DNA from 3 places in the Oerskovia sp. NPDC060287 genome. Region 2 is predicted to be linked to each of the others. Evidence: riboswitches for the same ligand, from Rfam matches in the RefSeq annotation. Region 2 holds a riboswitch; each other region holds the start of a gene.
The links. A riboswitch is a leader RNA that binds a small molecule or an ion and turns the genes downstream of it on or off. The one in region 2 is predicted to bind thiamine pyrophosphate.

Region 1 (9,616 bases), on a different contig from region 2:
GACGGCAGCCGTCGTGCCCGGCTGCCGACATGACGGACAGACTTGAGTGGAATAGGCTCAAGTTTGGTCGCGTTGATCCAGGTAGACCCAGACCCCAGAAGTACCGGAGACCCCATGGACACCAAGTTCACCACCATGTCCCAGCAGGCCATCGGCGAGGCGATCCAGACCGCCTCGGCCGCCGGCAACCCCCAGCTCGAACCCGTCCACCTGCTCGCCGCACTGCTCACGCAGGAGGGTGGCGTCGCCGTCGGGCTCCTCGACGCCGTGGGGGCGAACGCCCAGGCCATCGGCCAGAAGGTGCGCGCGGCGCTCGTCGCGCTGCCCACAGCGAGCGGCTCGGCCGTCGCGCAGCCGACGGCGTCGCGCGCGACGTCGACCGCCCTCGACCTGGCCTCGAAGGAGGCCCAGGGCATGGGGGACGAGTACGTCTCGACCGAGCACCTGCTCATCGGCATCGCCGCAGGTTCCTCGCCCGCCGCGCAGATCCTCACGGACGCCGGGGCGAGCGCGGACGCGCTGCGCTCGGCCCTGCCCGCGGTCCGCGGCTCGGGCCGCGTCACCAGCCCCAACCCCGAGGGCACCTACAAGGCCCTCGAGCAGTACGGCCAGGACCTCACCGCTGCCGCGGCCGAGGGCAAGCTCGACCCCGTGATCGGGCGTGACTCGGAGATCCGCCGCGTCGTGCAGGTGCTGTCGCGGCGCACCAAGAACAACCCTGTCCTGATCGGCGAGCCCGGTGTCGGCAAGACGGCCGTCGTCGAGGGCCTCGCCCAGCGCATCGTCGCGGGCGACGTCCCCGACTCGCTCAAGGGCAAGAAGCTCATCTCGCTCGACCTCGCGGCCATGGTCGCGGGAGCCAAGTACCGCGGTGAGTTCGAGGAGCGGCTCAAGGCCGTCCTGGAGGAGATCAAGTCCTCCGACGGCGAGGTCGTGACCTTCATCGACGAGCTCCACACCGTGGTCGGTGCGGGGGCCGGCGGCGAGGGCGCCATGGACGCGGGCAACATGCTCAAGCCCATGCTCGCGCGCGGCGAGCTGCGCCTGGTCGGCGCCACGACCCTCGACGAGTACCGCGAGCACATCGAGAAGGACCCGGCCCTCGAGCGCCGCTTCCAGCAGGTCTTCGTGGGCGAGCCCTCGGTCGAGGACACGGTCGCGATCCTGCGCGGGCTCAAGGAGCGCTACGAGGCGCACCACAAGGTGACGATCGCGGACTCGGCGCTCGTGGCCGCCGCCGCGCTGTCCGACCGCTACATCACGGGCCGCCAGCTCCCCGACAAGGCGATCGACCTGGTCGACGAGGCCGCGTCGCGCCTGCGCATGGAGCTCGACTCCTCGCCCGTCGAGATCGACGAGCTCCAGCGGGCCGTCACGCGCCTCGAGATGGAGGAGGTCGTGCTCTCCGAGTCCGACGACCCCGCGTCGCGCGAGCGCCTCGAGAAGCTGCGTGCCGACCTGGCCGACCGCCGCGAGGAGCTGTCCGCGCTGACCGCACGCTGGGACGCCGAGAAGGCGGGCCACAACCGCGTCGGTGACCTGCGCGCCAAGCTCGACGAGCTGCGCGTCCAGGTCGAGCGGGCCATCCGCGAGGGCGACCTCGAGACCGCGGGTCGTATCCAGTACGGCGAGATCCCGCAGCTCCAGGAGCAGCTCCAGGCCGCCGAGCAGGAGGAGGCGTCGATCGACAGCGACGAGTCCGCCACGGCGCAGCAGGCGCCGATGATCGCCGACAAGGTCGGCGCGGACGAGATCGCCGAGGTCGTGTCCGCGTGGACCGGCATCCCCGCGGGCCGCATGCTCCAGGGCGAGTCCGAGAAGCTCCTCCACATGGAGGACGTGATCGGCAAGCGCCTGATCGGGCAGAAGGCCGCGGTGGCCGCGGTGTCGGACGCCGTGCGGCGTTCGCGCGCGGGAGTGGCGGACCCCGACCGCCCCACGGGCTCGTTCCTGTTCCTCGGGCCCACGGGCGTCGGCAAGACCGAGCTCGCGAAGGCGCTCGCGGACTTCCTGTTCGACGACGAGCGCGCCATGGTGCGCATCGACATGTCGGAGTACAGCGAGAAGCACAGCGTCTCGCGCCTGGTCGGTGCCCCTCCGGGCTACGTCGGCTACGAGGAGGGCGGCCAGCTCACCGAGGCCGTGCGGCGCAGGCCGTACTCGGTCGTGCTGCTCGACGAGGTCGAGAAGGCGCACCCGGAGGTCTTCGACATCCTGCTCCAGGTCCTCGACGACGGTCGCCTGACCGACGGCCAGGGCCGCACGGTCGACTTCCGCAACGTCATCCTGGTGCTGACGTCGAACCTGGGCTCGCAGTTCCTCGTGGACCCGCTGCTCGACGACGCGGCCAAGCGCGAGGGCGTCATGTCGGCCGTGCGGGCGAGCTTCAAGCCCGAGTTCATCAACCGGCTCGACGACGTCGTGATCTTCGACGCGCTGAACCTCGACGAGCTGGGGCGGATCGTGGACATCGCGGTCGACCGGCTCGGCGAGCGGCTCGCGGACCGTCGCCTGACGCTCGAGGTCACGGCCGGAGCGCGCGAGTGGCTCGCGCTCGAGGGCTTCGACCCCGCGTACGGGGCGCGCCCGCTGCGCCGTCTGGTGCAGCGCGAGATCGGCGACCGCCTCGCGCGCAAGCTGCTCGCGGGCGAGATCGCGGACGGCGACACGATCGTCGTCGAGCGTTCGCAGGCCGAGGGCGAGGGGCTCGAGCTGAGCGTCCGGCAGTGACGCACCGGTGAGGCGCGCGTCGTCGGGCGGGGGATCCTCCTGCCCGACGACGGCGCTCACCCCGTGCGCGGAAGGCCCGGTCCCGGAAGGGGCCGGGCCTTCGTGCGTCCCCGGACGGACTGCCGGGCGACGGGCCGGGCGCTCGGGTGGTGGCCTCTCAGCGGCCGCGGCCGCGGCCCGCGGTCAACAGCGGGAGGCACACGGTGTCGACCATGTCGGTGAGGGCGGCCTCGTCGATGTGCCCCTGGAAGAGCAGCTCGTGGCGGACGAGGACGAGCGGGATCTGCAGGACGCGTGGCGGCAGGGGCTCCGGCCCGATCTCGCCGCGTCGGCGCGCGGCGTCGATCGCCGCGCCCAGGATCTCCTGCGCGGAGGCGGTGGCCGCCTGGTCGAGGTACGGGAGGAAGTCCTCGTCGACCTCGGCCATGAGTCCACGCAGGGTGCCCAGCCCGATCCGCTCGAACCGGACCACGAACGCGCGGCCGAGCGCGAGCAGGTCCTCGCGGAGGCTCCCGGTGGTCTGTGTCGGCAGGTCGGCCGGTGCGTGCCGGACCCAGGCGTCGACCACCATGAGCGCGCGCGAGGGGTAGCGGCGGTAGATCACGGGCTTGGACGTCCGTGCTCTGCGGGCGACACCTTCGAACGTCAGGCCGGCGTAGCCGCGCTCGGCGAGCTCCTCGCGGACGGCCTCGCGGATCGCCTCGTCGAGCTCTTCGCCACCCCTGCGCGCCGGAGGCGCCGCGGTGGGCGCCTTGGCGGACTCTGCCACCGCGTCCTCCTGAGTACGTTGCGTTTCTTCGGTCGTGAGCCTACCGTAGGTGCAAGATACGGTACGTATCGTGTGCTGAAAGAGGAGTGGGCTCATGCCGCGTTGGATCAGGCCGTTCGTGGTCCTGCTGGTCGCCCTGGGTGCGGGCGCCCTGCTGATGGCCCCCATGGTGTCGATGGAACCCCGGGACCTGCCGGTCGCGGTCGTCGATCTCGACGAGGGGATGGAGACCGCCGCGGGGCGGGTGAGCGCCGGCGGGCAGGTGGCGGCGGCCGTCCAGGAGAACGACGGCGACGGGATGATCGAGTGGGTCTCGCTGAGCTCGCAGACGGAGCTCGACGCGGCCCTCGCGGACGGCGACGTCTACGCGGCGCTCGTGATCCCGGCGGACTTCACCGCGTCGCAGGCCGCAGCGCAGCAGGGGGCGGGCGAGGTGAGCGCGCTGCGGCTCGTGATCAACGAGGGCAAGAACCCCATGGTGACCAGTCAGCTGTCGGGCTCTCTGGCCGCGCTGGCCCCGGGGTCCGGGGTGCCGGTGCAGACCGAGTACTACGACGAGGTGCCCGAGTCGCTGGGCATGCTCGCCAGCTTCCTGCCCATGGTCTTCATGATCCTGACCTACATCTCGTCCTACGCGACCGGCATCGTCATCCGTGCGACGTTCCCTCTGGCGAGCACCGGTCGGGGTCGGACGGTGCTCGTGCAGCTCGGGCTGGCGGCCGCGGCCGCAGCCGTCGTCGGGGTGGCTGCGTCGTGGGTCCTGTCGACCATGGCCCCCGCGGCGGGCCTGCCGGTCGGCGACTCGGCGGTCTTCCTCGCGATCTCGTCGTTCGCCCTCATGACGCTCGTGATCGGGTCGGTGAACTGGCTCGGCACGGCAGGGATGGTCGTGCCGGTCGCGATGCTGGTGCTGGGCATGGGGACCGCCGACCTGCCGTACGAGTTCCTGCCCGCCTTCTGGCAGGACTTCGTCCACCCGTGGAACCCCTTGAGGTTCCTCGCGGACGGTGGGCGGGCCCTGCTGTTCCAGGGCGCCGGGTGGTGGAACGCGGCCACGCCGGGCATGGTGATCGCGGCCGTCGTCGGTGCTGTCCTCGTCGGGACGTCGGTGCTGACCCGTCGTGGCCGCGCCCGGGAGACCTCGCACGACTCGGCCGGCGTCGCGCCGTCCGAGCGCGCCCTGAGCGGGAGCGGCCGATGAGCCAGAACATGATCGAGATCAGCGGGCCGGACAAGTACTCCGGCCCGGCACGGACCTGAGCGGGTCCCGCCGAGGGCTGCGAACCTGGCCACGCTCCGACCGAACGGGCATACTGGACGATCAGCCCACGTTCCACCGACGGAAGGTCCCTCGTGCCGCTGGATTCCCCCGTGCCCGACCACCTTCCGCAGACCCGGGCCGAGCGTCGTCGCGCCGAGCAGATCGTGTCCCCGTCGTCCCGTGCCACCCGGCGCCGACGCCGGGCCGAGGCCGTCCGCCACGCCCGCGCGGGGAGCGAGGTGCGTCGCGTGACCGCGCTGCCCCAGGTCATGGTCGTCACGCTCGGCCTCGTGGGCGGCCTGCTCGCGGTCCCGGCCGTCCAGGAGGTCGGCGGCCAGGGGCCGGGCCTCGAGCCGATCGGCGCGCGCTGGGACGCCGCGCTCGGCCGCGACGTCGACCGCGCGAGCCGGAGCGACGCCCCGCGCGGGCCGGTCCTCGCCGAGGGCGGTACGGCGCAGCCGTCGGCATCCCCGAAGGCCCCAGGGGGAGCGCAGCCGGCCTCCCCGGCGCCCGACGCGCCCCCGGAGCCGGCTCCCGAGCCCGCGCCCGCGCCCGAGGCGACCGCTCCCGCGGGCCCGCCGCAGCTCGGCGCGACCGGACCCGAGGTCCAGGCGATCCAGGAGCGGCTGCAGGTGCACGGGGCCACGGTCCTGGCCGACGGCGAGTTCGGTGCGGGGACCGACCGCGCGCTGCGCACGTTCCAGGCGGCACGAGGCCTCGCGCCCGACGGTGTGGCGGGTGCCGCGACCCAGGCCGCGCTGCTCGCGGACCCTGCCCCCTCGACGGGCGGAACCGGTTCGACCGGGGGAGCTCCGTCGTCGGGCACGGGAGACATGGCTGCCGTGCTGAACCTCGTCAACGCGCACCGTGCGGCCGCGAGCTGCCCGGCCCTGCGGGCCGACGACCAGCTCGCCCGCGCCGCGACCCTGCACGCGCAGGACATGGTCGACCAGGGGTACTTCAGCCACACGAGCCTCGACGGGCGCACGTTCGGCGACCGCGTGACCGCCCAGGGGTACGCGCGGCCCGGCGGCGAGAACATCGCGTCCGGTCAGCAGACCGCCCAGGCCGTGGTCGACGCGTGGATGGCGTCCGAGGGGCACCGTGCGAACATCCTCAACTGCGACTTCACGGCGATGGGACTGGGGCGCGCGGGAAACACCTGGGTGCAGGTCTTCGGGTACTGAGGGCGTCCGGAAGGTCCGAGGTGTCCGCTTGTCGGGCGAGCCGGTGCCCGTCGCGACATACTCAGGTGTGAACCCGTCCCACGAAGCAACGCCCGAGCCCGCCGCCCAGCAACGTCTCGACCACGCTCCGCTCCGTTCAGCGGTCATCGTCAACCCGAACCGGGTCGAGGGGCTCGACGAGCTCCGCCGGACCATCGAGGCCCAGCTCGCCGACGCGGGCTGGCCCGCCCCGGCCTGGCTCGAGACGACCGCCGAGGACCCCGGCACCGGCCAGGCCCGGCAGGCCGTCGACGACGGCGCCGAGGTCGTGTTCGTGAGCGGCGGCGACGGCACCGTGCGCGCCTGCATCGAAGGGCTCGTCGGGACCGAGGCGGCCCTCGCGGTCCTTCCCGGCGGCACGGGCAACCTCCTCGCGACCAACCTCGGCATCCCGCCGAACCCGGAGGACGGCATCCGCCTCGCGCTCGACCGAGGGCGCCGCGCCGTGGACATCGGCGAGGTCGACGGACAGGCGTTCGCCGTCATGGCGGGCATGGGGCTCGACGCCGCGATGATGGAGGACGCACCGACCGCGCTCAAGGCCAAGGCGGGTGCGCTCGCCTACGTCGTCTCGGCGTTCAAGCACCTCGCCGACGACGAGATGAAGGTCGAGGTGCGCGTCGACGACCGGCCGGTGCTGCGCCGTCGGGCGCGCAGCGTGCTCGTGGGGAACGTCGGCAAGCTCCAGGCAGGCGTCAACCTGCTGCCCGACGCCGTGCCCGACAACGGGCAGATGGACGTCGCGATCCTCGCGCCCCGCAACCTGGGCCACTGGGTCCAGCTCCTCGTCGGGGTGCTGCGTGGACGCAGGCGCGTCCCCAACATGGAGGTGCTGCGCGGGTCACGGATCTCGGTGATCTCCGACCGGCCGCAGCCGCGCCAGCTCGACGGCGACGTGATCGAGCCGTCGAAGAAGCTCGAGGTCAGCGTGCGCGCCGGTGCGCTGTGGGTGTGCGTCTACCAGCCCGACACGTCCGACGACATCGCGGACGGGGCACCGACGGACGGGTGATCCAGGCCAGTCGCCGAGTGCGGAGCTCTTGCGCGACACGCCCGGCGTTTCTCGCAAGAGCTCCGCACTCACGGGGAGAGGGGCGGTCGTGGGACCCGCGCGCCGGCGCCCAGCGCCGTGCGCTACGGTGGCCGCGCACCACCCAGCACACCGCACCACCAGCACGACCCACAACTCCACACACCCACGGGAGCTCGCAGCAGCGAGCTGAGAGGGCGGCTCAGCGCCGCCGACCGTTCGAACCTGTTCGGATCATGCCGACGTAGGGAGAGAGCCATGAGCTCTGAGACCGCTGTGCCCGCAACCACCGGGCCCGCCACCGCTGCACCCGCTGTGACCACCGGGTCGTCCGCGCACACCATCACGACCGGACCCATCGCGGGGTCCGTCAAGGTCCACCACCCGGTCCCGGGTGCGGAGCACCTGCGCGTCCCCGAGCGCCGCGTGCACCTGAGCAACGGCGAGCACCTGGACCTGTACGACACCTCGGGCCCGTACACCTCGTCGGACGACCCCGCGGCGTTCGACCTCGCGGGCGGCCTGCCCGCCCTGCGTGCGTCCTGGCTCCGGCCCGACGCCGCCCCCACCGAGCGCGGCACGGGTGGCGCCCGGACGCAGCTCGCCTGGGCGCGGGCCGGGGTCGTGACCGACGAGATGCGCTTCGTCGCGGCCCGCGAGGGTGTCGACGTCGATCTCGTGCGCGACGAGGTCGCGCGGGGCAGGGCCGTGATCCCGGCCAACCGCCGCCACCCCGAGATCGAGCCCATGATCATCGGCAAGGCGTTCGGCGTGAAGATCAACGCGAACATCGGCAACTCGGCCGTGACGTCCTCGATCGAGGAGGAGGTCGAGAAGATGGTGTGGGCCGCCCGCTGGGGCGCGGACACCCTCATGGACCTCTCGACGGGCAAGGACATCCACGAGACCCGCGAGTGGGTGCTGCGCAACTCCCCGATCCCCGTGGGGACCGTGCCGCTCTACCAGGCGCTCGAGAAGGTCAAGGGCGATCCCGCGCAGCTCACGTGGGAGATCTACCGCGACACCGTGATCGAGCAGGCCGAGCAGGGCGTCGACTACATGACCGTGCACGCGGGCGTCCTCCTGCGCTACGTCCCGCTGACCGCTCGCCGCGTCACGGGCATCGTGTCCCGCGGCGGCTCGATCATGGCTGCCTGGTGCCTCGCGCACCACCAGGAGTCGTTCCTGTACACGCACTTCGCGGAGCTGTGCGAGATCCTGCGCGACTACGACGTGACGTTCTCGCTGGGCGACGGCCTGCGCCCGGGCTCGATCGCGGACGCCAACGACGCGGCCCAGTTCGCCGAGCTGCGCACGCTGGGCGAGCTGACCAAGGTCGCGAAGTCCTACGGCGTGCAGGTCATGATCGAGGGCCCGGGGCACGTCCCCATGCACAAGATCGTCGAGAACGTGCGCCTCGAGGAGGAGCTGTGCGAGGAGGCGCCGTTCTACACGCTCGGCCCGCTCGCGACCGACATCGCGCCCGCGTACGACCACATCACGTCCGCGATCGGGGCCGCGATCATCGCCCAGGCCGGGACCGCGATGCTCTGCTACGTCACGCCCAAGGAGCACCTGGGGCTGCCCGACCGCGACGACGTCAAGACGGGGGTCATCACGTACAGGATCGCGGCGCACTCGGCCGACCTCGCCAAGGGCCACCCGCGCGCGCAGCTCCGGGACGACGCGCTGTCCCGTGCCCGGTTCGAGTTCCGCTGGCACGACCAGTTCGCGCTCTCGCTCGACCCCGACACGGCCCGCGCGTTCCACGACGAGACCCTGCCGGCCGAGCCCGCCAAGACCGCGCACTTCTGCTCGATGTGCGGGCCCAAGTTCTGCTCGATGCGGATCTCGGCGGACGTGCGCGAGTACGCCGAGAAGAACGGGCTGACGTCGGTCGAGGCGATCGAGGCCGGCATGGCGGAGAAGTCGAGCGAGTTCGCGGACGCGGGCGGCCGGGTGTACCTCCCCGTGACCCCCGCCCAGCCCGTGGCGCCGAGGTAGAACGTCCTGCGCGAGGTAGTGCGCGCTGCGTCCTGTCTCGCGCGGGACGTCCTACCTGGGCCGGATCACCGTGGCGACCCGGGCCGGGTCACCGTGCCGACGGCGCCGCGATCCCGTGCTCGTACGCCCACACCACGAGCTGGACACGGTCGCGCATGCCCGTCTTGGTCATGATCCGGCTCAGGTGCGACTTCACGGTGCTCGCCTCGAGGAACAGCGTCGCGGCGATCTCGGCGTTCGACTGCCCGCGGCACAGCAGCGCCAGGATGTCGTGCTCGCGCGCGGTGAGCAGTCCCGAGGCGGTCTCGTCCGGCGCGGCGGGGGACCGTCGTCGGGCGAACTCGTCGATCACGCGGCGCGTGAGCGTCTGGTCGACGAGACCCTCGCCCGACGCCACGCGCCGCACCGCGTCGACCAGCACGTCGGGCTCGGCGTCCTTGAGCAGGAACCCGCTCGCCCCGGCCTCCAGGGCGCCGAACACGTAGTCGTCCAGGTCGAACGTGCTCACCACGAGCACCGGCACGGGGTCGACGACGCCCGGTCCTGCGAGCGCGCGCGTCGCCGTGATGCCGTCCCCGCCGGGCATGCGGACGTCC
Region 2 (9,616 bases):
CGCCCCCAGCATCCGCCGTGCCGCGCCCCTGCTCAACCGCAGGCTCGCCTCCGCCACCCGGCGCAGGCGCTGACCGCGAGTCGCTGCTGCACCTGGCCGGGCGGCCTCGGCACGACGTGGAGCGCCTCGTGGTGCGCTCCACCATGACGTTCGTCGCGGTCCTGCTCCGACCTGTCGTCGGGGCGGGCCCGAGGCTCCGCGGTCAGGACAGGGGGCGTGTGCTCGTGGTGTCTGCCGCACGGACGCGGCGCACGCGTTGCCAGGTCTTCAGGGCACTGCGTGCTGCGCTCGCGACCGTGCTTCCGTTCGCGATGGCCGCGGTCTCCTCCGCAAGGTCTGCTGCGACGACGAGCAGCCGCTCGTGGACCAGGTCGCTCCCGGTGCGCCCGAGGGCACGGACCGCCCAGTACCGGGTTCTGGTGTCCGGACTGGCGGCCTGGTCGAGGAGCCAGGTCGTCTGGTCGGGCTCGATCGCGCCCAGGGCGGTCGACACGTAGCCCAGGAGCGCGAACCGAGGCTCGACGAGCTCGCGGCGCAGCCCGAGCGCGGCCTCGGACCCGCCGAGGTCGGCAAGGGCAGCGGCCGCGACCTCCCGGACGCGGTGGTCCGTGTCGCCGAGCACGTCGACGAGGGTCGGCACGGCCTCGTGCGCCCCCAGGACGCCGAGCACCTCGCAGCCGACCGTCCGCTCGTAGGCGACGGGTGAGTCGAGCAGGGCGAGGGCGTAGGGCACGGCTCTTCGGAAGCCCGCGCGTCCGCAGGCTGCCGTGAGGTACCAGGGTGCCGACGCCCCGTTCTCGAGGGCGCGCAGCATCGCCGGCTCGAGCGACGCGTCGGCGAAGGCGTAGAGACGGTTGAGAGTCCGCTCGAACGTGCTGATCGGGAACCGCTCGAAGCGCAGCACGACGTCGCGCAGGGCGTCGGCGGCCTCCCGGTCGCCGGCCAGGGCGCGTTCGGCGGCGGCGTCGACAGCGTCCTCGTCGACCGCGGGATCCGGGTCGAGGAGCCGGGCGAGCAGGTCGTCGGTCATCGCGAGGCCGAGCCGCGCGACGGACGCGGGTGGACGGGAACGCTGAGAACCATGGGGCGAGCATAGGGGGCCGGCCGACCGCCGGGTCTCCTCCGAGCGGGTCCGCTACGGTGGTCGCACCGACGTCGACGACGACCACCGAGGTGACCGCCATGCCCCGCCGCACCGTCCTGCTCGCCGGAGCCGTGGCGGCGTCGTGCGGCTCGCTGGCGCTGGCCGCCGCGCTGGGCGCGACCGGGCCGGTCGCGATCCCGCCGCAGGGGCCGTGGATCGTCGGGGTCGACGCGTGGCCCGACGGGATCGACGTCTGCATCGAGGACCCTGCGGTCGAGTACGCCGTGACACCGCTCCCTCTGCCGCCGCTCCCGACGACGGTCGCTTTCGTCCCCGGCGCCGTCCGCGAGGACGTCGAGCGGGTCGTGACGTGCCTGGACCGGTACGTCCCGCTGTCGAGCATCGACGTGATGACCGTGCCGGCCGGGGTCTCGTAGGCGCCCCCCGCTGATCCGCCCCCGGGCGACACCTGGTGGTCTCCGCCGACCGTCCGGTCCGGGTGCCCGCTATCCTTCCCCCGAAGACACGGGGTGCCCGCTCCCACGAGCCGGGCTGAGAACACACCCGTCGAACCTGATCTAGCTAGCACTAGCGAAGGGATGTCGGCAATGTCGCTTGCTGCCACCACACCTGTCCTGCCCCGACCCGAACCCGCGTCCAGCACCGCACGAGAACGCGTCGGGTCGCCCGGGGCCGAGGCCTCCCGCCCCCGCGTCCTGTCCATCGCGGGCACCGACCCGACGGGAGGCGCCGGGATCCAGGCCGACCTCAAGGCGTTCGCGGCGCACGGCGCGTACGGCATGGCGGTCACGACCGCCCTGGTCGCGCAGAACACGCACGGCGTCCGCACGGTCCACGTCCCGGGCGCGGACTTCCTGACCGAGCAGCTCGACGCGGTCTCGGACGACGTGGTGATCGACGCCGTGAAGATCGGCATGGTCGCCGACGAGGCCAATGCGCGTGCCATCGCGACGTGGCTCGGCCGGGTGCGTCCGCCGTTCGTCGTGCTCGATCCCGTCATGGTCGCCACGAGCGGCCACCGCCTCCTCGACGAGGGGGCCGAGCAGGCGGTGGGCGACCTGGTCGCGCTCGCCGACCTCGTGACCCCCAACCTCCCCGAGCTGGCCGTCCTCCTGGGCGAGCCGGCCGCGACCACCTGGCCGGACGCCCTCGCCCAGGCGAGGCGCCTGCACGTGGCGAGCGGCGCCGTCGTGCTCCTGAAGGGTGGTCACCTCACAGGGGAGGAGTCGCCCGACGCGCTCGTGGGGCCCGACGACGTCACGACCTTCTCCGCGCCCCGCGTCGACACCGTGCACACCCACGGGACGGGGTGCTCGCTGTCGGCTGCGGTTGCGGCGCTCCGACCCCGGCGCGACGACTGGGCGGGCGCCGTGCGCGATGCGAAGACCTGGTTGACCGGCGCGCTGCGGGCCGGGGGAGCGTTGACGGTGGGCACGGGCCGCGGACCCGTCGACCACCTGGCGCACCTGCCCACGCTGGGCCTGCGGGCGTTCTCCGAGGAGGCCTGGGAGCGGATCGCGGGCTGGCGCGAGGCCGTCAAGGGCATGGGATTCGTGCGGGCGCTCGCGGACGGGAGCCTCGCCGTCGAGGACTTCGGGTTCTACCTCGCGCAGGACGCCGCGTACCTCGCCGAGTACTCGCGCGTGCTGTCGCGGGCGAGCCAGCTCGCGCCGACGCCCGAGGCCCGGCAGTTCTTCGCGGGCGCGGCAGTCGAGTCGCTCGAGGTCGAGCAGGCGCTGCACCGTGACTGGTTGGGCGAGCACGCCGGGATGGACCGGGGGGCGGTCGAGAGCGTCGACCCCTCTCCCGTGACCGCCGCCTACACCAACCACCTGCACGCGGCGTCGAACGGGTCGTACGCGGAGACCGTCGCGGCGCTGCTGCCGTGCTACTGGCTGTACTCGTACATCGGCGACATCCTGGTGCGCCGGGCGGGGGACCTCGACGGGCATCCGTACGCGCGGTGGATCTCGCTCTACGGCGACCCGGCCTTCCAGGAGGCGACGCGCACCGCGTGCTCGTTCGCCGACGAGGCCGCGCGCTGGGCCTCGCCCGCCGAGCTCGAACGCATGCTCCGCGCGTTCGAGCTGTCCTCGATGCACGAGTACCTGTTCTTCGAGCAGGGGATCGACCGGCCGACCTGGCCCGAGGCGCCGGTCGGGGACGCCGAGAAGTGAGTAGATGCCCCTGATCCGGGGGGAACGGGGGCATCTGCTCACTTCTCGGCGCGAGCGGCCGTCCTCACGCGCTCGTCGTCCCGCCGTCCGGGTACGAGCAGTCGTACCCGGGCGGCCACCAGCGCCACGACGTGCTGACCTCGTTCGACGACACGCCCTCGGGGCGCTCCGTGACGCACTGCGTGCGCATCTGGTCGAGCCCGACCGTCAGGTAGTAGACCGCGAGCACGCCCGTGAAGACGACCATGAGGACGGTCAGCGCCAGGCGCAGGCGGTGGTCCGTGCGCCGGGTGGGTTCGTCCTCGCCGGGGCGCGGCGGCACCCAGTCCCAGCTCACGAGGCGGCGCTCGGGACGAGCAGGACCTTGCCCGTCGTCGCGCGGCCCTCGAGCGCGCGGTGCGCGTCGGCCGCGCGGGCGAGCGGGAACGTCGCGCCCACGCGCACGTCCAGGTCCCCCGAGGCGACGAGAGCGAAGATCTCGTCGGCGCGCTCGATGAGCTCGGCGCGCGTCGCGGTGTAGTCGTCGAGCTTGGGGCGGGTCGCGAACAGCGACCCGCCCTTGTTGAGGCGCTGCAGGTCGAACGGAGGTACCTGGCCCGAGGACCCGCCGAACAGCACGAGCATGCCGCGGCGGCGCAGCGACGCGAGCGACGCCTCGAACGTGTCCTTGCCGACCGAGTCGTAGGCGACCGCGACGCCCCGGCCGCCCGTGAGGTCGCGCACGATCGCGGGCAGCTCGGTCGGGAGGTCGTCGAGCTCGGCGTAGTTCACGACGTCGGCCGCCCCGGCCGCGCGCGACAGCTCGGCCTTGGCCTCGGTCGAGACGGTCGTGATGACGCGTGCGCCGCGACGCACCGCGAGCTGGGTCGCGAGCAGCCCGACGCCGCCGGCCCCCGCGTGCAGCAGGACGTCGTCCCCGGGCTGGACCGGGTAGGTCGAGGTCACGAGGTAGTGCGCCGTGAGCCCCTGGAGAGCCACGGCCGCCGCGACCCGCAGGTCGACCGACCCGGGGACCGGGATCGCGACGTCCGCGGGGACGATCACCTGCTCGGCGTACGAGCCGGACGCGTTGGTCCAGGCGACGTGGTCGCCGGGCTCGAAGTCCGTGACGCCCGGGCCGACCGCCCCGACGACGCCCGCGCCCTCGGTGCCGACCACGTGCGGGAACTCCATCGGGTACACCCCCGCCCGGCGGTAGGTGTCGATGAAGTTGATCCCCGCCGCCGCGACCTCGACGAGGAGCTCGCCGGGTCCGGGGACCGGTGTCGGGAGCTCGACGAGCTCGAGGACGTCGGGGCCGCCTGCCTGGAGTGCCTGGATCGCGCGCATGGGGTCAGCCTAGGCGGGACGTCGGCTCAGGCGGTGGCCGGACCCGCCGAGGCCCGCCAGCGTCCGTGGCGGCGCTCGACGTGGATCGGGTGCGCGAAGCAGCGCGAGACCGCCTCGGAGGTCAGGACCTCGTCCGCACGGCCGGACGCGGAGACCCGCCCCGGCGCGAGCAGCAGCGCGTGGCTCGTGGACCTGGGCAGCTCCTCGAGGTGGTGGGTCACGAGGACCGAGGCGACCTCGGGGTGCGCGACCCGCACCGCGTCGATCGTCGCGAGGAGCTGTTCGCGCGCCGCGACGTCGAGCCCTGTGCTCGGTTCGTCGAGCAGCAGCAGCGCGGGGTCGGCGACGAGCGCCCGGGCGATGATGGTGCGACCGCGCTCTCCCTGCGACAGCGTGGTCCACGGCTCGTGCTCCTTGCCGCCCAGCCCCATGTCGGCCACGAGGGCGCGCGCCCTGTCGACCTCGGCCCGGGTCGGCTCCCAGCGCTGGCGCCAGTCGATCGTCCCGGTGATCCCGGTCAGGACGACCTCCTGGATCGTGAGGGGCGTGCGCAGCGGGTGGCGCGGGTTCACGTGGCCGATCCGGCGGTGCAGCGTCTGGACGTCGACGCGCCCGAGCGTGTGCCCCAGCACGTCGACCCCACCGCGCGTGGGGTGGTTGCGCGCCGCGCACAGGCTGAGGATCGTGCTCTTGCCTGCACCGTTGGGACCGACCAGCGCCCAGTGCTCGCCCGCGCGGACCGTGAGGTCCACGTGCTCGAGGATCGTGCGGCCGCTGCGGACGAACGCGACGTCGCGCATCGCCAGCACGACGGCGGCGCCCGCCTCGGCCGTCGAGGCACCCGGGGGAAGGGCCACCCGGGCGTCGCCGGGAGCCGGGCGCGGAGGCGTCACGGTCCCGGGTGCGGCGGAGGCGGTGTCAGTGCTCACGGGTGACCTTCTCGTGGACGGAGTCGAGGTGCCGGCGGCTCGTCGCGGCGGCGCGGTCGGCGTCGCGGTCGCGGACGGCGTCGAGGATCGCCTCGTGGGCGTCCTGGTCGTGCCGGTGGCGCTCGCCCGCGCCGTCGAGCTCGATCATGTCGACCATCGCCCGACGCAGGCGCGGGACGAACGTCGCGAACAGGTCGGTCAGGACCGCGTTGTGCGCGGCGTCGACGACCGCGCGGTGGAAGACCAGGTCGGCGTCGACGTACTCCCGGGCGCTCGCGGTCGGGGAGACCTCGCCACGGCCCGCGAGCGCCCGGGCCATCGCGCGGAGGTCGGCCGGGGTGCGGCGGGTCGCGGCGAGCCGGGCGGCCTCGGTCTCCAGGGCGCCGCGGACCTCGAGCACGTCGACGATCTCGCCGCGCCGCAGGACCTCCTCCCAGTCCTCGCTCGCCTCGGCCCGGACGACGTAGACGCCCGAGCCCTGGCGGCTCTCGAGAACTCCCTTGCCGGCGAGCTGGCGGACGGCCTCGCGCACGGTCGAGCGCCCCACGCCGAGCTCGTCGGCGAGCGCCTGCTCGCCGGGCAGCTTGTGGTCGAGCGGCCAGGTGCCGGTGCGGACGCGGTCGAGCAGGAGCGCGGCGGCCTGGTCGGCGAGGGGGAGCCGGCGGAGCGTGGGCATGGGAGCCAACCTCTCAGGTTGTCTGAGGACTTGATCGCCGCTAGCGTACCTCCCATGTCGTGGAGCGCACTCCTTCTTGGTCGCCGCGGCGGGGCCTGAGCCGACCGGCTCCCCGCCGTGGGGAACTGCCGTGCGCCGGTCGGACGCCGCCTGCCGTGCACCGCGCGGCCCGCACCAGGAGACACGACCATGACCACCAGCCCGTTCCCCACGCTGCGCACCCCCGACGGCGCACCGGCCCCCGGCCGGCCGGCGTGGAATCGCCAGCGCGCCTCGCGCATGCCCTCGCACCGTTACCAGGACGTGTTCTCGCGCGTCGCCGTGCCGCTCACGGACCGCCTGTGGCCCACCCGCCGCCTCACGTCGGCACCGCTGTGGGTCCCCGTCGACCTGCGCGACGGCAACCAGGCTCTGACCGAGCCCATGGACCCCGCCCGCAAGCGCCGCTTCTTCGAGCTGCTCGTCGCGATGGGGTACACCGAGATCGAGGTCGGCTACCCGTCGGCCTCGCAGACCGACTTCGACTTCGTCCGCCTGCTCGCCGAGACGGACCTGGCCCCCGAGCACGTCACGATCGTGGTCTTCACGGCCGCCCGGGCGGACCTGATCGCCCGGACGTTCGAGTCGGTCCGCGGTCTGCGCAACCCCGTCGTGGTGCACCTGTACACCGCGACCGCCCCGACCTGGCGCGACGTCGTGCTGGGCAGGGACCGGGCCGAGCTCTCGGACCTGATCGCCGCCGCGGGCACCGAGGTCCTGCGGCACGCGGGCGACGACCCGCGCGTGCGCTTCGAGTTCTCGCCCGAGGTCTTCAACCTCACCGAGCCCGACTACGTGCTCGAGGTCTGCGCGCGCATGACGACCCTGTGGGACGCGACGCCCGAGCGGCCCGTGATCCTCAACCTCCCGGCGACGGTCGAGGTCGCGACGCCCAACGTCTACGCCGACCAGATCGAGTACATGCACCGCAACCTCGACCGGCGCGACGCGGTGATCCTGTCCGTCCACCCGCACAACGACCGCGGCACGGGCGTGGCGTGCGCCGAGCTGGCGGTCCTCGCGGGCGCGCAGCGCGTCGAGGGCTGCCTGTTCGGCAACGGCGAGCGCACGGGCAACGTCGACCTGGTGACGTTGGGACTCAACCTGCACGCGCAGGGCGTGGACCCAGAGATCGACTTCTCCGACGTCGACGAGATCCGGCGCACGGTCGTGGACTGCAACCGGATCGATGTGCACGAGCGCCACCCGTACGCGGGCGACCTGGTGCACACGGCCTACTCCGGGACGCACCAGGACGCGATCCGCAAGGGTCTCGCGCGCCATCGCGCTGATGCGCGAGCGGCGGGCCTCGACCCTGCGGACGCCCCCTGGAAGGTGCCGTACCTGCCCGTCGACCCTGCCGACGTCGGGCGCTCGTACGACGCCGTGGTGCGCGTCAACAGCCAGTCCGGCAAGGGTGGCATCGCCTACCTGCTCGAGTCCGCGTACGGGCTCGAGCTGCCTCGACGGCTCCAGATCGACTTCGCGCGCCGCGTGCAGGAGCACGCGGACGGCAGCGGGGGAGAGGTGACGGCGGAGGGCTTGTGGCGCCTCTTCGAGGAGGCGTACGTCCTGCCCGACGGCGGAGGTCCCCAGGTCGTGCCGCTCGCCTGGTCGGTCGCGCGGCCGGGCGAGACGGACGACTGCGGCGAGCGCCTCGACGTCGTGCTGTCCGTGGAGGGTGAGCGGGTCGAGCGGTCCGCGGTCGGTGCGGGACCCGTCGACGCGCTCGCGAGCATCCTGGCCGGGCTGGGGCTCCCGGTCGAGGTGCTGGGGCTGACGCAGCAGTCCGTCACCGCGGGCAGCGACGCGGGGGCCGTGACCTACCTGGAGCACCGTGCCGCGGACGGCTCGGCGGCGTGGGCCGTGGGGAGGGACGCGTCGGTGCTGGGCGCGAGCGTGCGGGCCCTGGTCGCGGCGGCGAACCGCTCCTGATCCGCTCGCGCTCGACCTGCCGGCCGTCGGGGGCCGGCAACGACGTCTCGAGCGCGGCTCGCCTGGAGGCCGAAGGCCGCCTCGGGGCCGCCGACGGCCGGCCCACCCGACGTGCCCAGAGGCCAGCGGCTGACGGGCCACCACCTCTGGCACGGTCCGCGGCTCCGTCCGGTGTCGGTACCCCGTGGCACGCTGCCTGCATGGCTACCCATGCGCACGGCATCCATCACTCGATCGACTACCTCGAGCTGTCCGTCACGGACATGGCCGAGGCGCAGTCGTTCTACGCCGAGGCCTTCGGGTGGGAGTTCGTCCCCTACGGTCCGGGGTACGCGGGCTTCCGCACCGCGGCCGAGGAGGGGGAGGCAGAGGCGGGTGGTCTGGCGCTCGCCGACCAGGTCACACGGGGTGGCCCGCTCGTCCTGCTCTTCTCCGCGGACCTCGACGAGTCGCTCCTGCTGGTCCAGGACGCGGGCGGAGAGATCCTCGAGGGACCGTACGACTTCCCCGGTGGGCGGCGGTTCCACTTCCTCGACCCGAGCGGCAACGAGCTGGGTGTCTGGGGTCGGTAGTTCCCGATTCGACTGCATAACTATGTATAGTTCTGCATATGACGATCACAGTGGCGGTTGCCGGGGCTTCCGGGTACGCGGGAGGGGAGATGCTCCGGCTGCTGTCCGGGCACCCCGAGGTCCAGGTCGGTGCGCTCACGGCGCACTCCAACGCGGGGTCGGTCCTCGGGCTGCACCAGCCGCACCTGCGATCCCTCGCGGATCGCGTCCTGCTGCCGACGAGCGTCGAGCACCTGGTCGGCCACGACGTCGTCGTGCTCGCGCTGCCGCACGGCGCGTCGGGTGAGATCGCGGCGCAGCTGCCCGACGACGTCCTGGTCCTCGACCTCGGCGCCGACCACCGGCTCTCCTCGGCCGCGGACTGGACCGCGTTCTACGGGTCCGAGCACGCGGGCACCTGGCCCTACGGGCTGCCCGAGCTCCTGATCGCCGAGCAGACGGGCGCCGGGGTCGAGTACACCAAGCAGCGCGAGGTCCTGGCGGGCGCGCGCCGCATCGCCGTCCCGGGCTGCAACGTCACGGCCGTGACCCTGGGCCTGCAGCCCGGCGTGGCCGCGGGCCTCCTGGACCCGGTCGACGTCGTCGCGGTCCTCGCCAACGGGTACTCGGGCGCGGGCAAGTCCCTCAAGACGCACCTGCTCGCCTCGGAGGCGCTCGGCTCGGCCCAGCCCTACGCCGTGGGCGGCTCGCACCGGCACATCCCCGAGATCGCGCAGAACCTGCGCTCGGCAGGCGCAGCCGAGGTGACCATCTCGTTCACCCCCACCCTGGTGCCCATGTCCCGCGGCATCCTCGCGACCGCGACGGCGCGCCTCGTTGCGGGCCACGAGGACCTGAGCGTCGACGCCCTGCGC
Region 3 (9,138 bases), on a different contig from region 2:
CCCATGCGATTCCGGACGACGATCCTCCAGAGCGGCAAGACGGCCACCGGCCTCCCCGTGCCCGACGACGTGGTCACCGCGCTCGGCGCGGGCAAGCGCGTCCCGGTGCGCGTCACGCTCGGCGGGCACACCTACCGCAGCTCGGTCGCGCCGTACCAGGGACGGTTCATGATCGCGCTCAGCGCGGAGAACAGGGTGGCCGCCAGGGTGTCGGGCGGCGACGAGGTGGACGTCGAGATCGAGGTCGACGACGCACCGCGCGAGGTCACGGTGCCCGACGACCTCGCGGCAGCGCTCACGGCCGAGGCGCGTGCGGCGTTCGACGGGCTGTCGTTCAGCCGTCGGCGCGCGCTGGTCGAGCCGATCGAGGCCGCGAAGACCCCCGAGACCCGGCAGCGGCGGATCGACAGGGCCGTCGCGGACCTGGCTCCCGGCGGGTAGGTCCCACGCCGGAGATCCTCGGCAGGACGACGGTCGGCCCCGGTCCCCGGGGGCAGCACGCCCTACTCCGAGCCCGCAGCCCCTCCCAGCAGCGCGAACGCGCTCTCCGCGGTGTCGACCAGCACCATCGGGTCCGCGACCACGGCCGGGTCCGTGGCGGCGAGCTGCACGGTCACGACGTACGTGTCGCCCTCGGCGTCCTCCGCCAGCCACGAGCCCGCCAGGACGCCCGGCGCGCTGCCGCCCTTGAACGCGACGTAGGGCCAGGCCGTCGTGTCGACCTCGATGCCGGGGTTGACCGAGAGCACCTCACGGACCACGGGGTCCTGCTCGCCGCGGTCGTGCAACCAGACGTGCGCGGCGCACAGGTCCGACGACGTCGCGAACCAGTCGACGTCGTCCTGCCACACGGGCGTGGTCACTCCCGCGGGGTCGACGTCGAGGGGGCCGCCGGGCAGCGCGTCGAGCAGCGCGCGCCGTTCCGCGGTGCCGGCCGCGGCCCACCCGGTGGCCTGCGACGGTGAGCCCCACGCGATCGTGAACGCGTCGCGGGTCGTCAGGAACGGGGTGTTCAGGGACGGGTCGGCGTGCCCCAGCTCGGCCTGCGCGCGTTCGACGACGTCACGCCCCACGGCCTGGACCAGCAGGTCGGTCGCGGTGTTGTCGCTGATCGAGATCATGAGCCCGGCCGCCTCGCGCACCGTGACCACGGTGCCCGTGGGCGCGTCCTGGAGCTGGCCCGAGGGCAGCGACCGCACGTCGTCGGTCACGGTCAGCTCGTCGTCCCAGGTCAGCGTCCCTGCCTCGACGGCCTGCGACACCGCGCCCAGCACGTAGAGCTTGAAGATCGAGCCGAGCGGCAGCACCTCGTCCGGGTCCGTGCCGCCAGGGGCCTCTTCGACCGCCTGGCACGTCCCGTTGTCCAGGACCCGGGCCACGAGCAGCGAGCTCTGCGCGTCCACGGCGTCGAGGCGTTCGCCCAGCTCGTCCCAGCTCGCCGCGGGCTCGCGGTGCGGGTCGTCGCCCGGGCCGAAGAACAGGGTCTCGATGCGGCTGTCCGCATCGACACCGATCTGCATCGTGAAGTACTGCCCGCTCGCCCCGACGATCGTCAGCGCGGCCTGCTTCTCGTCCGCGTCGACCACGTCGACCGAGACCGGCACCCACTCACGGTCTGCGCGGAGCCGGTCCAGGACGGGCACGAGCTGCGCGGCGGGCACCTGGTCCAGGAACGACCGGGCGAACCGCCGGTCCAGCGTCGCGGCGTCGGGGGAGGCGTCCGCGTTGAGCAGCTCGAGCACCCAGCCGGCCGCCATGCCGACCGTGCCGTCGGGCAGCGCGACCGCGGTCGCGGCCGCGCTCGGCGTGGGCGGCACCTCGGAGCCGTTCCCGGACGACGAGCACCCGGTCAGTGCGAGCCCCACGACGAGGAGGCCTCCGACGAGGGGTGAGCGACGGCGTCGGGCAGCAGAGAGGGAGGGCATCGAGACACCCTACGGAACGACCCTCGCGCGGCGGGTGCGGACCCGCCGGTGCCGCCCGACCCCGGTCTCAGGACGCGCGGGCCGCGAGCCGCGTCACGACGCGCTTGGCCTCGCGCCCCGCGAATCGGCGGGCGAACACGCTCGCGGCCGCAGCGGCCGCGGCGAACGTGACGGCGCTGATGATGCCGACCTCGGGGTCGTCCAGGTCCTTGGGGGCGTCGTGCCCCGTCGCCTTGGCCCACGCGAAGCTCACGACCTTCTGCGCGACCCAGCCCGCGGCCAGCGTCAGGGCGACGGTCGCGACCTTCTCGGTGAGGGTCTGCTCGTTCTCGGCCATGTGGACCTCCTGGTGAGGGTGCGGCGGGCGGGGCGCGCCGCGCGTCGTGCACGTGCCCGACGGCGGAGCTCAGGTCCCACCGTAGCCGTCGCCCCGGGCGGGGCGCGCCTCGGGCGAGACCACACGCCGGACCCCTGCCCGCGCCGTCGGGCCGCGGTGTAAAGTCGCAGGTGAACGACAGGGGAGCGCCGACCGCCCGGAGACAACGGGCAACAGGCGCTGAGAGTGCGGACCACCGCAGACCCTCGAACCTGATCCGGTTAGCACCGGTGGAGGAAGTCGGGCTTCTCCAGCCTCGCTCACGGACCTTCCGTGCGCGAGGTCCCCCTCCTGTGACGTCCAAGGAGGACACGTGAACACCATCAGTACCCGCCGCGGCCCCGCTCACAAGATCGGCCTCGGTCTCGTCGGCGGGCTCAGCGCGCTGGCTCTCACGGCCTGTGCCGGGTCGACCGACACAGGCGCAGGCGACACCTCGAGCGCGGAGGCGAGCACCGTCACGCTCGTCACGCACGACTCCTTCAACGTGAGCGAGGACGTCCTCGCCGCGTTCGAGAAGGAGTCCGGGCTGACCGTCAAGCAGGTCGCTCCCGGCGACGGCGGAGCGCTCGTCAACCAGCTGATCCTGACCAAGGACGCGCCGCTCGGCGACGTCGTGTTCGGCATCGACAACTCGTTCGCGACCCGCGCGATCGACGAGGGCGTGCTCGAGCCCTACACGCCCGCGGGCCTCGCCGACTCGGCGGCCCAGTACGCCGTCGGGGACGGCGAGCTCACCCCCGTGGACCTCGGCGACGTCTGCGTCAACGTCGACCACGCCTGGTTCACGGCAGCGGGCATCCCCGAGCCCGTGACCCTCGACGACCTGACCGAGCCCGAGTACAAGGACCTGCTCGTCGTGACCAACCCCGCGACGTCGTCGCCCGGGCTGTCGTTCCTGCTCGCGACCGTCGGCGCCTACGGCGAGGACGGCTGGGAGGGCTACTGGAGCAAGCTCGAGGACAACGGCGTCAAGGTCGCTGACGGATGGTCCGACGCCTACTACGTCGACTTCTCCGGCTCCGAGGGCAAGGGCCCGCGCCCCCTCGTGCTGTCCTACTCGACGTCGCCCGCGTTCACGGTCACCGAGGACGGCACCGAGACCACGACGGGTGCGCTGCTCGACACCTGCTTCCGCCAGGTCGAGTACACGGGCGTGCTGGCCGGGGCCAAGAACCCCGAGGGCGCCAAGAAGCTCGTCGACTTCCTCGTGAGCGACGCGTTCCAGGCCGACATCGCCGACAACATGTACATGTACCCGGCGGACGCGGACACCGAGCTGCCCGAGGGCTGGGCCGAGTTCGCGCCCCTGTCCCCGTCGCCCTTCGAGGTCGCGCCGGCCGACATCACCGCCCACCGCGACGAGTGGATCAAGGCGTGGACGTCGACGGTGATCGGCTGAGCACGTTGCCCGTGAGCCGCGGCGTGCCCGCGGCGGTGCAGCGCGGCGGGCGGGTCCTCCTGTGGGGGCTCGCCGCCGGGCTGCCGCTGCTGTTCCTCGGGGTGTTCTTCGCGTGGCCCGTCGTGACGCTGATCGCGCGCGGGTTCGTCAGCAACGGCTCCCTCGACCTCTCCGGCTTCGCCGAGGTGTTCTCCGAGCCGCGGACCTGGCGGATCATCGGGCTGACGCTGTGGCAGGGCGTGCTCGGGACCGTGATCTCGGTGCTGCTCGGCGTGCCCGGCGCGTACGTGCTGTACCGGTGCCGGTTCCGGGGGCGCACGTTCCTGCGCGCGTTCGTGACCGTGCCGTTCGTGCTGCCGACCGTCGTGGTCGGGGTGGCTTTCCGCTCCCTGCTGGTCGAGGGCGGGCTGCTCGGGTTCCTGCGGCTCGACGGGACGTTCGGGGCGATCGTCCTGGCCCTCGTGTTCTTCAACTACTCGGTCGTGGTGCGGACCGTCGGCGGGCTCTGGGAGCACCTCGACCCGCGCGCCGAGGAAGCGGCTCGCGCCCTGGGCGCCTCGCCCTGGCGCGCGTTCCGTTCCGTGACGCTGCCGTCGCTGGCCCCGGCCATCGCGTCGGCCGCGTCGATCGTGTTCCTGTTCTGCGCCACGGCGTTCGGGGTCGTGCTCGTCCTGGGCGGGGTCCAGTACGGGACCATCGAGACCGAGATCTGGATCCAGACCACGCAGTTCCTCGACCTGCGCGCGGCCGCGGTGCTCTCGGTCGTGCAGCTCGTCGTGGTCGTGGTCGCGCTGAGCGTCGCCAACCGGACCCGCACCCGCCGCGAGCGCGCGCTCCACCTGTCCGCGGCGACGTCCGCCGCCCGGCCGCTGCGGCTGCGGGCCGACGCGGCCCCGCTCGCGGTGACCGCCGTCGTCGTGCTGGGCCTGATCGCCCTGCCGCTCGTCAACCTCCTCGTGCGCTCGTTCCAGACCCCCGACGGCTGGAGCCTCGCGAACTACGCGAACCTCGGCACGACCGGCGGGCGCAACGCCCTGAGCGTGACCGTGTGGGAGGCCACGGCCAACTCGCTCCGGACCGCCGCGGTCGCGACCCTGCTCGCGGTCGTGATCGGCGGGCTCGTCGCGCTCGTCGTCTCGCGGCGTCCGCGGTCGCGCACGGGTCGGCGGGCGATCAGCGCGCTCGACTCGGTCTTCATGCTCCCGCTCGGCGTCTCGGCGGTGACGGTCGGGTTCGGGTTCCTCATCACGCTCGACAAACCGCTCGGCATCGACGTGGACCTGCGGACCTCGGGGCTGCTCGTGCCCATCGCGCAGGCGGTCGTCGCGATCCCGCTCGTGGTCAGGACCGTGCTGCCCGTGCTGCGCGCGATCGACCCGCGCCTGCGCGAGGCCGCCGCGACGCTCGGGGCGTCGCCCGCCCGCGTGTTCGCCGCAGTCGACGGGCCCATCGCGGCCCGGTCGCTGGGCCTCGCGATCGGGTTCGCGTTCGCGGTGTCGCTCGGCGAGTTCGGGGCGACGTCGTTCCTGGCCCGGCCCGACGCGGCCACGCTCCCCGTGGTCATCTTCCGGCTCATCGGGCGGCCCGGGGCGGAGAACTACGGCATGGCACTGGCCGCGAGCGTCGTGCTCGCGGTCCTCACGGCAACGGTGATGATGGTGGCGGAGCGCCTGCGCGGCGACCGCTCGGCAGGAGAGTTCTGATGGACGGAGCCACGGTGGTGGATCGGAGCGAAGGCCTCGACGGCTCGGCTGAGCCGCACGACCCGCACGAGCCGCGCGACCCGACCAGGAGCCCGGCGGGCCGAGGGCTCACGGTGCGCGACGTCGTCGTGCACTACCCCGACCCGGCCTCCTCGAAAGGCCCCGGGACGACGGCCGTGCGCGGAGTGAGCCTCGACCTCGCGCCGGGCGAGGTGCTCGCGCTGCTGGGACCGAGCGGCTGCGGCAAGTCGAGCCTCCTGCGTGCCGTCGCGGGGCTCGAGCCCGTCGCAGGCGGGAGCATCGCGTGGGACGGGCGCGACCTCGCGGGCGTGCCCGTGCACCGGCGCGGGTTCGGGCTCATGTTCCAGGAGGGGCAGCTCTTCCCGCACCGGGACGTCGCGGGGAACGTCGCGTTCGGGCTCCAGATGGCGGGCGTCAAGCGGTCCGCGGCCGCGGGCAGGGTGGCCGAGCTGCTCGACGTCGTCGGGCTCTCCGGGTACGCGCAGCGGCCCGTCGCGACCCTGAGCGGTGGCGAGCGGCAGCGCGTCGCGCTCGCTCGCGCGCTGGCGCCCGAGCCGCAGCTCCTGCTGCTCGACGAGCCGTTGTCCGCTCTCGACCGGGGGCTGCGCGACCGGCTCGCGGCGGACCTGCGCGCGGCCCTCGTCGCGACCGGGACCACCGCCCTGTTCGTGACGCACGACCACGACGAGGCCTTCACCGTGGCCGACCGCGTGGCCGTCATGGACGCCGGCCGGTTGCTCCAGGTCGCGGCGCCCGAGGACCTGTGGCGTGCGCCCGCGTCGCGCCGGGTCGCGGAGTTCCTGGGGTACCAGGCGTTCGTCGCGCAGGAGGCTTCGGGCGGTGCCGGAGCCGGTGGCGAGCTGCTCGCGATCGGTCCGACGGGGCTCGTGCTCGTGCCTGCCCACCGCACCGCGGACACGCTGTCAGGAGGTGGCCCGGGCACGGCCGGGGACCGTTCCGACGGAGTGGTGGCCTGGACCGCGAGCGGCACCGTCGTCCGCAGCGCCTTCCGGCGCGGGCGCACCGAGGTCACGGTCGAGGTGGACCTGGGGTCGGGCCCGCAGCGCGTGGTCGCGCTCGGCACTCCGTCGGCGGGCTCCGTGCCCGACGGCGCCACGCACCACCCGTTCGCCCCCGCACCGGGGGAGCGGGTCCGGGTCGCGCTCGACCCCGCAGGCTGTGTGGTGGTCCCGGCGGACTCGTGATCCGCTGGGCGCCGTCGCCGGTACGCGCACCGCCCACCCTGCGACGGCTCGTCCCCGGCGTTAGCGTCGAAGCATGAGCGACGCCACGATCGACCACGTGACCGACCGTACCGAGGAGCACGACGGCAAGGCCGCGAAGATCCTGTACCGGCCGTTCGGGCTGATCAGCTCGATCATCGGCGGACTGGTCGCGGGCCAGGTCTTCAAGCAGGTCTACAAGCGGGTGTCACCCGGCCACCGCAAGGACGCACCCACACCGCTGCAGTCGGAGTACCCGCTGCGTGAGATCTTGGTCGCCGCCCTGATCCAGGGCGCGGTGTTCTCCGGGGTCAAGGCCCTGATCGACCGCGGCGGGGCGCGAGCCTTCCAGAGGTGGACGGGGGAGTGGCCGGGGGACTGAGCAGCGTGACCCCGAGCCGTCAGTCGCCTCCGGCGTCCCGCACCAGCACGGCGAGCTGTGTCCGGTTCTCCAGGCCCAGCTTGTCGAGGACGCTCGACACGTGCGCCTTGACGGTCGGGACGCTGAGGTAGAGCTCGCGCCCGACCTCGGCGTTGCTCGCACCGCGCCCGACGGCGAGCGCGACGTCGCGCTCTCTGCCGGTCAGCAGGTCGAGCGACGCCCGCGCCCGTGCCCGCGCCTCACCGACCGAGGCGGCCGAGGCCATGAGACGTCGCGCGACGTCGGGCGACAGCACGGGCTCGCCGGCAGCGGCAGCGAGGACCGCAGCCGCGATCCGGGCCGGGGGCATGTCCTTGAGGAGGTACCCGACCGCGCCGGCGCGGAGCGCGCCGAGCACCTCGTCCTCGGTGTCGAAGGTCGTGAGCACGACGACGGCGGGCGGGTCGGTCCGTGCGCGCACCCTGGCGGTCGCGGTGATCCCGTCGACCCGAGGCATCCGCAGGTCCATGAGGACCACGTCGAGGGGGTGGGCGTCGAGGAGGCCGGGGACCTCCGCGCCGTCGGCGGCCTCGCCGACGACCTCGATGCCCAGCGTGCCGTGCAGCATCATGCGCAGGCCGGACCGCACCAGGGCGTCGTCGTCGACGATCGCGATCCGCACGGGTCGGGTCATGAGTCCCACGGTAGCGACACCGTGAGCCGGAACCCGGCACCCTCCGGGGCCGGCCCGGCGCGCACCTCGCCGCGCAGCAGCCCGGCTCGTTCGCGGAGCCCCACGAGCCCGGTCCCCGTGCCCTGAAGCGTGGGGACGTGCCCGGGTGAGGGGCCGTCGTCGGACACGTCGACCCGAACCTCTCCCGGAGCGACCACGACCGCGACGCGGACCGCACTGCCGGGAGCGTGCCGCCGGGCGTTGGTCAGCCCTTCCTGCACGGCGCGGAAGGTCGCGGCCTGCACGGTGGCCGGAACCCTGCCGAGGTCGCCGTCCAGCTCCCAGTCGACCTCGACACCGGCGAGCCGGGACTCGTCGACGAGCCGTGCCACGTCGGCCGGGCCGGGCGGCGGGCGCAGCGCGTCGGGCTCGGCGCGCAGCACGCCCACCACGTCCCGCAGGTCCTCGAGCGCGGCGCTCACGCCCTCCCGGACCAGGCCTGCGGCGCGGGCGACCTCCTCGGGCGGGGAGTCGGGCCGGAACTCGAGCGCCCCCGCGACGGTCGCGAGCAGCGACAGCCGGTGGGCGAGCGTGTCGTGCATCTCCCGGGCGATCCGCGTGCGCTCGGCCGTGCGGGCCTCCCGCACGCGCAGCTCCTGCTCGCGCTCGGCCCGCAGCGCCCGCTCGCGCAGGTCCGCGACGACCTGGGCCCTGGCCTGCGCGAACGCCCCCCAGCCGACGAGGGCGGCGTGCACCGCGGCGTCGCACAGCAGCCACCACCCGAGCGGGAGGCCCGTGGGGCGCCACAGCGCCTGGACGGCGTGCCCCGCGAAGCCTGCCGCGGCGACGAGCACCGCGACGCGCAGGGGCCGACGACGGGCCACCTCGAGCGTCGCGACCGTGGATGCGGGCGTCGCCGCGGGGGACAGTGCTGCGAGCGCCGCCAGCACGAGGGCCGGCACCACGGGGTCGCTGAGCGCCGCCGCGCCGTCCCTGGGGCCCGGTCCTGTGCGGCGCGGTGACCACCACAGGAAAGGGCTGAGGGCCACGGCGACCAGACCGACGACGACGTCGAGCACGACGCGCGGCCAGGGCTCGTCCGGCAGGGCACCCCACAGCATCAGGGCGGTGAGGGCGCCGACCGCGAGCACGGCCCCGGTCAGCACGGTCCGGGAAGGGGCCCGCGGCGGTGAGCACGGATCGTTCGGGTGGATGTTCATGCCGCCACCGTAGGAACCGGCGCGATGCCACCACCACCGACTTTCGGAGGGGGGAGCGGGCCGTCGGTCGTGGTGGGCGAAGACGTCGGCAGGGTCCGGCGCCGAGGTCCGCGGGCCACGGTGGGGACGTCGGCCGAGGGGCCGGCGACCGGCCCGAGCACCGCTCGGTCGGCTGACCGAGGGAGGCGTCATGGGCACGGACGATGCGGGCAGGACCGAAGCAGGCACGAAGGA

Region 1: it holds a riboswitch for thiamine pyrophosphate, as region 2 does, so the genes downstream of both, thiC (phosphomethylpyrimidine synthase ThiC) here and thiD (bifunctional hydroxymethylpyrimidine kinase/phosphomethylpyrimidine kinase) in region 2, are expected to answer to the same signal.
Region 3: it holds a riboswitch for thiamine pyrophosphate, as region 2 does, so the genes downstream of both, ACFWFR_RS13040 (thiamine ABC transporter substrate binding subunit) here and thiD (bifunctional hydroxymethylpyrimidine kinase/phosphomethylpyrimidine kinase) in region 2, are expected to answer to the same signal.

The regions. Positions count from the first base shown of each region.
Region 1 covers NZ_JBHXBO010000026.1:4,448-14,063, reverse strand. Annotated here, with positions in the region: gene clpB (ATP-dependent chaperone ClpB) at 115-2,730, shown strand; gene ACFWFR_RS04090 (TetR/AcrR family transcriptional regulator) at 2,888-3,499, opposite strand; gene ACFWFR_RS04085 (YhgE/Pip domain-containing protein) at 3,594-4,700, shown strand; gene ACFWFR_RS04080 (CAP domain-containing protein) at 4,871-5,947, shown strand; gene ACFWFR_RS04075 (diacylglycerol/lipid kinase family protein) at 6,015-6,998, shown strand; TPP riboswitch at 7,175-7,284, shown strand; gene thiC (phosphomethylpyrimidine synthase ThiC) at 7,275-9,020, shown strand; gene ACFWFR_RS04065 (response regulator transcription factor) at 9,109-9,616, opposite strand, start outside.
Region 2 covers NZ_JBHXBO010000053.1:10,444-20,059, reverse strand. Annotated here, with positions in the region: gene ACFWFR_RS07005 (HEAT repeat domain-containing protein) at 203-1,030, opposite strand; gene ACFWFR_RS07000 (hypothetical protein) at 1,183-1,521, shown strand; TPP riboswitch at 1,601-1,701, shown strand; gene thiD (bifunctional hydroxymethylpyrimidine kinase/phosphomethylpyrimidine kinase) at 1,693-3,282, shown strand; gene ACFWFR_RS06990 (hypothetical protein) at 3,347-3,619, opposite strand; gene ACFWFR_RS06985 (quinone oxidoreductase family protein) at 3,616-4,611, opposite strand; gene ACFWFR_RS06980 (ATP-binding cassette domain-containing protein) at 4,638-5,411, opposite strand; gene ACFWFR_RS06975 (FadR/GntR family transcriptional regulator) at 5,530-6,216, opposite strand; gene ACFWFR_RS06970 (2-isopropylmalate synthase) at 6,406-8,190, shown strand; gene ACFWFR_RS06965 (VOC family protein) at 8,391-8,762, shown strand; gene argC (N-acetyl-gamma-glutamyl-phosphate reductase) at 8,801-9,616, shown strand, end outside.
Region 3 covers NZ_JBHXBO010000142.1:166-9,303, forward strand. Annotated here, with positions in the region: gene ACFWFR_RS13025 (YdeI/OmpD-associated family protein) at 4-441, shown strand; gene ACFWFR_RS13030 (serine hydrolase) at 504-1,925, opposite strand; gene ACFWFR_RS13035 (DUF4235 domain-containing protein) at 1,993-2,262, opposite strand; TPP riboswitch at 2,432-2,557, shown strand; gene ACFWFR_RS13040 (thiamine ABC transporter substrate binding subunit) at 2,615-3,703, shown strand; gene ACFWFR_RS13045 (ABC transporter permease) at 3,715-5,406, shown strand; gene ACFWFR_RS13050 (ABC transporter ATP-binding protein) at 5,406-6,632, shown strand; gene ACFWFR_RS13055 (DUF4235 domain-containing protein) at 6,706-7,032, shown strand; gene ACFWFR_RS13060 (response regulator transcription factor) at 7,052-7,705, opposite strand; gene ACFWFR_RS13065 (sensor histidine kinase) at 7,702-8,904, opposite strand; gene ACFWFR_RS13070 (DUF6069 family protein) at 9,095-9,138, shown strand, end outside.